One region of the Ancylobacter terrae genome, then DNA from elsewhere that is predicted to be linked to it. Evidence: predicted binding sites of a transcription regulator. Region 1 holds the regulator's gene; the other holds the start of a gene.
The links. The regulator PhoB, encoded in region 1, activates phosphate uptake and scavenging genes when phosphate is short. The targets are predictions, from matches to a motif close to TGTCATNNANCTGTCAT.

Region 1 (3,398 bases):
CAAGATCGAGGACCTGATCGACGAGCTGAAGCAGGACTTCACCATCGTCATCGTCACCCACAACATGCAGCAGGCCGCCCGCTGCGCCGACCTCACCGCCTTCTTCTATCTGGGCGAGCTGATCGAGGTGGGCGTCTCCTCGGACATCTTCACCAATCCGCGCGAAGTGCGCACCCGCGACTACATCACCGGCCGCTTCGGCTGAGCCGGCAGAGGATCACGCCATGACGGAGCACATCGTCTCCTCCTTCGACACCGACCTGAAGGACCTCAGCCGCAAGGTGGTCGAGATGGGCGGCCAGGCCGAGCGGCTCGTCGCCGATTCGGTGCAGGCGCTGGTGAAGCGCGACGCCGATCTCGCCCAGAAGGTCATCGTCCTCGACGGCCCGGTCGACCTGCTCCAGCGCGAGATCGAGGAAAAGGCGGTGCTCACCATCGCCCGCCGCCAGCCGCTGGCCGGCGACCTGCGCGAGATCGTGGCGGCCATGCGCATCGCCAATGATCTCGAGCGCATCGGCGATCTCGCCAAGAACACCGCCAAGCGCGTGCTGGCGCTGACCGGCGAGTTCCACCCGCAGAAGCTGGTGCGCGGCGTCGAGCATATGTCCGGCATCGTGCTGGAGCAGCTGAAAGAGGTGCTGGACGCCTATGCCACCCGCGACCGCGACGCGGCGATCGCGGTCTGGCGGCGCGACGGCGAGGTCGACATCCTCTACACCTCGCTGTTCCGCGAACTGCTCACCTACATGATGGAAGACCCGCGCAACATCTCGCTGTGCACGCATCTGCTGTTCTGCGCCAAGAATATCGAGCGGATCGGCGACCACGCCACCAATGTCGCCGAGACGGTGCATTACCTCGTGACCGGCCAGGTGCTCGCCGACGAGCGCCCCAAGCAGGACACGACCAGCATCACCTCGGTGGCGTTCCCGGCGTAAGGCAGGGCATCCCATGCCGACCAATATCCTGATCGTCGAGGACGAGGAGCCGCTCAGCCTGCTGCTGCGCTACAACCTCGAATCCGAAGGCTACGCGGTGGAGAGCGTCGGGCGCGGCGACGAGGCCGAGACCCGGCTGCGCGAGAGCGTGCCCGATCTCGTCATCCTCGACTGGATGCTCCCCGGCCTCTCCGGCATCGAATTGTGCCGGCGCCTGCGCGCGCGCCCCGAGACCGAGCGCATGCCGGTGCTGATGCTCACCGCGCGGGGCGAGGAATCCGAGCGCGTGCGCGGCCTCGCCACCGGCGCCGACGACTATGTGGTGAAGCCGTTCTCGGTGCCCGAGCTGGTCGCCCGGGTGCGGGCGCTGCTGCGCCGGGCCAAGCCCGACCACATCGCCACCCTCCTGCGCGCCGGCGACATCGAGCTCGACCGCGAGACCAAGCGCGTGCACCGCGCCGGCCGCGAGCTGCATCTCGGCCCGACCGAGTTTCGCCTGCTGGAGTTCCTGATGCAGTCGCCCGGCCGCGTCTTCTCGCGCGAGCAACTGCTCGACGGCGTCTGGGGCCAGGACGTCTACATCGACGAGCGCACGGTGGACGTGCATGTCGGGCGCCTGCGCAAGGCGCTCAACCGCGCCCGCCAGCCCGACCCGATCCGCACCGTGCGGGGCTCGGGCTATTCCTTCAACGAAATGTTCGCCCGCACGCATTGAGGCGAGGCGTTTCTGCCCAACAAAATGGCGTGCGCGATTTCTGGCGGTTTCGCGCATCGCGACGTCGACGGCTGCGATAAGCTCTCGCATAATGATGCTGGGCAGCGCAGCGACGACGGGCAGCCATGGCAGGCCATCACGACGACGACCACCACCATCATCACGACCATCAGGATTCCGCCGACACCCTGCTGAACGCGATGGCGGACATCGAGATCAGCGCCCGGGTCAAGGCGCTGGAAGAACTGCTGTCGGCGAAGGGCCTTGTCGATCCGGCCGCGCTCGATGCCGTGGTCGACCTCTATGAGAACCAGATCGGCCCGCGCAATGGCGCCCGCGTTATCGCGCGCGCGTGGAGCGACCCGGACTATCGGCGCCGACTGCTCGCCGACCCCAATCCGGCTATCGCCGAGCTCGGCTATTCCGGCGCCCAGGGCGAGAACATGGTGGTGGTCGAGAACACGGAGACGGTCCACAACATCGTCGTTTGCACGCTGTGCTCCTGCTATCCGTGGCCGGTGCTCGGCCTGCCGCCGGTCTGGTACAAGAGCATGCCGTACCGGACCCGCGTCGTCCGCGATCCGCGCTCCGTGCTCGAGGAGTTCGGCACACGCCTGCCGGACAGCACCGAGATCCGCGTCTGGGACAGCAATTCCGAGATCCGCTACCTCGTCCTGCCGCGCCGGCCGGCGGGGACGGAGGGGATGGACGAGGCGACGCTGGCCGCGCTCGTCACCCGCGACAGCATGATCGGCGTCACCGAGGCGCTCCCGCCGGAGGGCGCACGATGAACTCGATGCATGATTGCGGCGGCTTCGACGGCTTCGGCCGCGTCGTCCCGGAGGGCTATGACGGGCGCGAGCCGGTCTTCAAGACCGAGTGGGAACGGCGCATGTGCGCGCTGTTCATGGTGACCATCGGCGCCATGTATTCGGACGACGAGTTTCGCCAGTCGCGCGAGCGGCTGGAGCCGGTCAAGTACCTGACGCGACCCTATTACGAGCAATGGTGGTTCGCCGTGTCCCGCGTGCTGCTCCAGAAGGGCATCATCGACGAGGCCGAGTATCGCTCGTGCGTCGCGCGGCTCGGGGGAGGCGCCTGATGCTCGGCCCGGGCGAGATACTCGACCTGCTCAGGATCGGGGCGACCACGCGGGTGGAGGATGCCGCGCGCCGCCCGCTCTTCCTCCCGGGCCAGCGCGTGCTGACACGCAAGATCAACCCGCTCACCCACACCCGCCTGCCGCGCTACTGCCGCGGGCGGCGGGGCGTGATCGACCGCGTGCACGGACTCTACGCATTGCCAGACCTACGCGCGCTGGGCGACGAGACTACGCGCGAATATTGCTACAGCGTGCGCTTCACCATGCGCGAACTCTGGGGCGAGGATGCCTCGCCGGTCGACAGCCTGCTGATCGACCTGTGGGACAGCTACCTCCTGCCGGATGCGGCCGGCGAACCATGAGCGTGCGCGCGCCTCTGCCCGACCTCGACCGTCCCGAGGCGTTCGCGGCCCCCTGGGAAGCGCAGATCTTCGCCATCGTGGTCATGCTGCACGAGCGCGGCCTGTTCGAGTGGGCCGACTTCGCCGCGCGGCTCAGCACCCGGATCCATGCCCACGCGGACGAGCCTTATTACCAGAGCTGGTTCGAGGCGGCGGCCACCCTGCTCGCCGACCATGGATTGGTCGACGAGGCGGCGCTGCTGGCGCAGGCGCGCGCCGTGGTGCGCTATCGCAACTCCGAT
Region 2 (3,398 bases), on a different contig from region 1:
ACGGCGCATTCGGCGACATCGGGGTGGGAGGCCAGCACCTCCTCCATGCCGCCGGTCGACAGGCGATGGCCGGCGACGTTGATGATGTCGTCGGTGCGGCCCATGATGAAGACATAGCCGTCATCGTCCTTGAAGCCGGCGTCGGCGGTCTTGTAGTAGCCGGGGAAGTCGACGAGGTAGCTCTCCCGGAAGCGGTCCGGCTGCTGCCACAGCGTCGGCAGGCAGCCGGGCGGCAGCGGCAGCTTGATGACGATCGAGCCCATCCGGTTCGGGCCGACCGGATGGCCGCCCTCGTCCACGATGTCGACCGCATAGCCGGGCATCGGCACGGTGGGCGAGCCGGCCTTCACCGGCATGGCGCCGAGGCCGAACGGGTTGCCGACGATGGCCCAGCCGGTCTCGGTCTGCCACCAATGGTCGATCACCGGCACGCCGAGCTTCTGTTCGGCCCAGTGCACCGTGTCGGGGTCGGCCCGCTCGCCGGCGAGGAACAGTGCGCGCAGCGACGCGATGTCGTGGCGCTTCAGCAGGAGCGCCTCCGGGTCTTCCTTCTTGATGGCGCGCAGCGCGGTGGGCGCGGTGAACAGGACCGAGACCTTGTACTCCTCGATCACCCGCCAAAAGGCGGCGGGGTCGGGCGTGCCGACCGGCTTGCCCTCGTACAGCACCGTCGTACAGCCGGCGAGCAGCGGGGCGTAGACGATGTAGGAATGGCCGACCACCCAGCCGATGTCGGAGGCCGACCAGAACACCTCGCCCGGCTTCACGCCGTAGAGCCCCTCCATGGTCCAGCGCAGCGCGACCATGTGGCCGCCGGTGTCGCGCACCACGCCCTTGGGCTTCCCGGTCGTGCCGGAGGTGTAGAGGATGTAGAGCGGATCGGTGGCCCCGACCGGGACGCAGTCGACCCCCCGCCCGCCGGCGGCCGCCTTGGCGCGGGCCTCGTGCCAGTCGAGATCGCGGCCCGGCTGGAGATTGGCGGCGAGCTCGGGGCGCTGCAGGATGACGCAGCGTTCCGGCTTGTGCGCGGACATGCTGATGGCGAGATCGAGCAGCGGCTTGTAGGCAACGACCCGGCTCGGCTCGATGCCGCAGGAGGCGGACAGCACCACCTTCGGCTTGGCGTCCTCGATGCGGGTGGCAAGTTCGGCCGCGGCGAAGCCGCCGAACACCACGGAATGCACGGCGCCGATGCGGGCGCAGGCGAGCATGGCGACGATCGCCTCGGGCACCATCGGCATGTAGATGACGACGCGGTCGCCCTTCTCGACGCCGAGATCGCGCAGCACGGCGCCGAGCGTGCGCACTTCCGCCAGCAGCTCCGAATAGGTCACGGTGCGCTTCGCGCCGGTCACCGGGCTGTCATAGTAGATCGCGGGCTGGGTGCCGCGCCCGGCGCCGACATGGCGGTCGACCGCGTTGTGGCAGGTGTTGCACAGCCCGCCGACGAACCAGCGGCCATAGGCGCCGAGGCCGGGATCGAACACCGCCCGCGGCTCGGCGATCCAGTCGACGGCCTTCGCCGCTTCGCGCCAAAAGCCTTCGGGGTCGGTTATGGAGCGCTCGTAGACTGCCGCATACCGGTTGCTCGTGGCGTCGTTCATGGGGCGTTCTCCCGCGCATGTTGTTCTTGTTGTGGGTACGCTTCACAAAAGTCCGACGCGCCGGGGAAAGGCAAGCGCGCTCAATTGCGTACGACGTTGGTCGAATCGTCGTGAAGGGCATGTGGCGCGCATAAAAAACCGCCGGTCGCGGGGACCGGCGGCTTGTCCTTCGCCGGCGCATCATGGCCGGTACCGTGCGCAGGGCGTGCCCCGCGCGGGGCGATCAATGCACCGTCTGGTTTTCGGTGAGACGGACGATTTCATCCTTGAGGAGCAGCTTGCGACGCTTGAGATCGGCGATCCGCGTTTCATCGGATCCCGGATGTGCCAGCTCTTCGCGAAGCTCCCGTTCGAGCGCCTGGTGGCGACGCTGCAACTCCGCGACATGCGCCTGCATGGACATGGGCCTTGTCTCCGTGTCTCGAAGTGACGTCATGAGTGTGTCACTTAAGCCCCCGCCTGTCGACGAAACGAGTCGCTGCGATGCAGCATCATCGTGCGGTGCAGAAGACATTGCGGCGGAGCGGCGGCGCGGCGATACTCGGGGCCGCCGCAGCCGCGGCCGGGGTGAATCGTGAGTGCGGGCGCAGGGCAGATGACGGACGAAGAGGAACGCGAGCTCAAGGCGCTCCTCGAACGCCTGCGGCAGGAGCATCGCGATCTCGATGCGGCAATATTGGCGCTGCAGTCGGTGCCGGGCAGCGACCAGCTTCAGCTCGCGCGGCTCAAGAAGCGCAAGCTGCAGCTCAAGGATCGCATCGGCATCATCGACGACCAGATCACGCCCGACATCATCGCGTGAGGGCCGGAAGGGCGGGCAGGGCCATTGGGGTGGGGATCGCCGCCAGAGTGCGGCCATCCCGGGGCCCGTCCCAATGCGTCGAGGCTCTGCGTCACGCCATCGGCGAGGCGTGGATGGCCGGGACGAGCCCGGCCATGACGGCGTGAGCGGAACGAGGCCGTAGCCGACGCCCTCCCACGGCGCCGGCCAACCGTTCTCAGAGCTGGCCGAGCAGCACGTCGGCGCTGGTCTTGTCGGCCTTGCTCGGCACGTCCTCGACGTTGAGCACCTTCACCACGCCGTCCTCGATCACCGAGGAGTAGCGCTTGGAGCGCAGGCCGAGACCGGCGCCGGAGGCATCGAGCTCGAGGCCGAGCGCCTTGGCAAAGTCGCCATTGCCGTCGGAGAGGAACAGGATCTTGCCGCCGGTGTTCGAGACGCCTTCCCAGGCGGCCAGCACGAAGGGATCGTTCACCGCGGTGACGGCGATGAGGTCGACACCCTTGCCGAGGATCTCGTCGGCGCGGGCGGCGTAGCCCGGCAGGTGGTTCTTGTGGCAGGTGGGGGTGAAGGCGCCGGGGACGGCGAACAGCACCACCTTCTTGCCCTTGAAGATCTCGTCCGTGCTCTTGGCCACCGGGCCATCGGCGGTGTTGACGCGGAAGGTCGCGTTGGGCAGCGTGTCGCCGACCTTGATGGTCATGGTCTGGTTCCTTTCATGCGCGGAAAAAGCGGGGGCGGCGGGTCGTGCCGGAGCGGCACGGCGCCGGCCAGCCGGCGCGGCAGCATAGCCACTTCCGACCGCGCGGAAAGCCCTTTCAGCGTCCCGAAAGCGGCGAGGTGACCTCGATCGCCCGGCCGGCATCGATGAGCGTCAGCCGCAGGGTTGCCGCCCGGATATCGGCCCCGCGCGGCACGCCGTCGACGGGCAACGTGAAGCGGGCGCGGCCATTGCCGAGATCCTCCCGGGAGGGCAGGGGCAGCGCCCAGTCCTCGTTCGGGCCCTCGACGAA

Region 2: the regulator PhoB is predicted to act here: its motif matches at 2,035-2,051, upstream of ACEUEL_RS02255 (YdcH family protein).

Annotation. Positions count from the first base shown of each region.
Region 1 covers NZ_JBJGXH010000004.1:156,029-159,426, reverse strand. Annotated here, with positions in the region: gene pstB (phosphate ABC transporter ATP-binding protein PstB) at 1-205, shown strand, start outside; gene phoU (phosphate signaling complex protein PhoU) at 225-938, shown strand; gene phoB (phosphate regulon transcriptional regulator PhoB) at 952-1,653, shown strand; gene nthA (nitrile hydratase subunit alpha) at 1,779-2,444, shown strand; gene ACEUEL_RS19240 (hypothetical protein) at 2,441-2,755, shown strand; gene ACEUEL_RS19235 (SH3-like domain-containing protein) at 2,755-3,117, shown strand; gene ACEUEL_RS19230 (nitrile hydratase accessory protein) at 3,120-3,398, shown strand, end outside.
Region 2 covers NZ_JBJGXH010000001.1:481,827-485,224, forward strand. Annotated here, with positions in the region: gene ACEUEL_RS02250 (propionyl-CoA synthetase) at 1-1,604, opposite strand, end outside; gene ACEUEL_RS02255 (YdcH family protein) at 1,828-2,007, opposite strand; gene ACEUEL_RS02260 (YdcH family protein) at 2,200-2,406, shown strand; gene ACEUEL_RS02265 (peroxiredoxin) at 2,603-3,088, opposite strand; gene ACEUEL_RS02270 (protein-disulfide reductase DsbD domain-containing protein) at 3,204-3,398, opposite strand, start outside.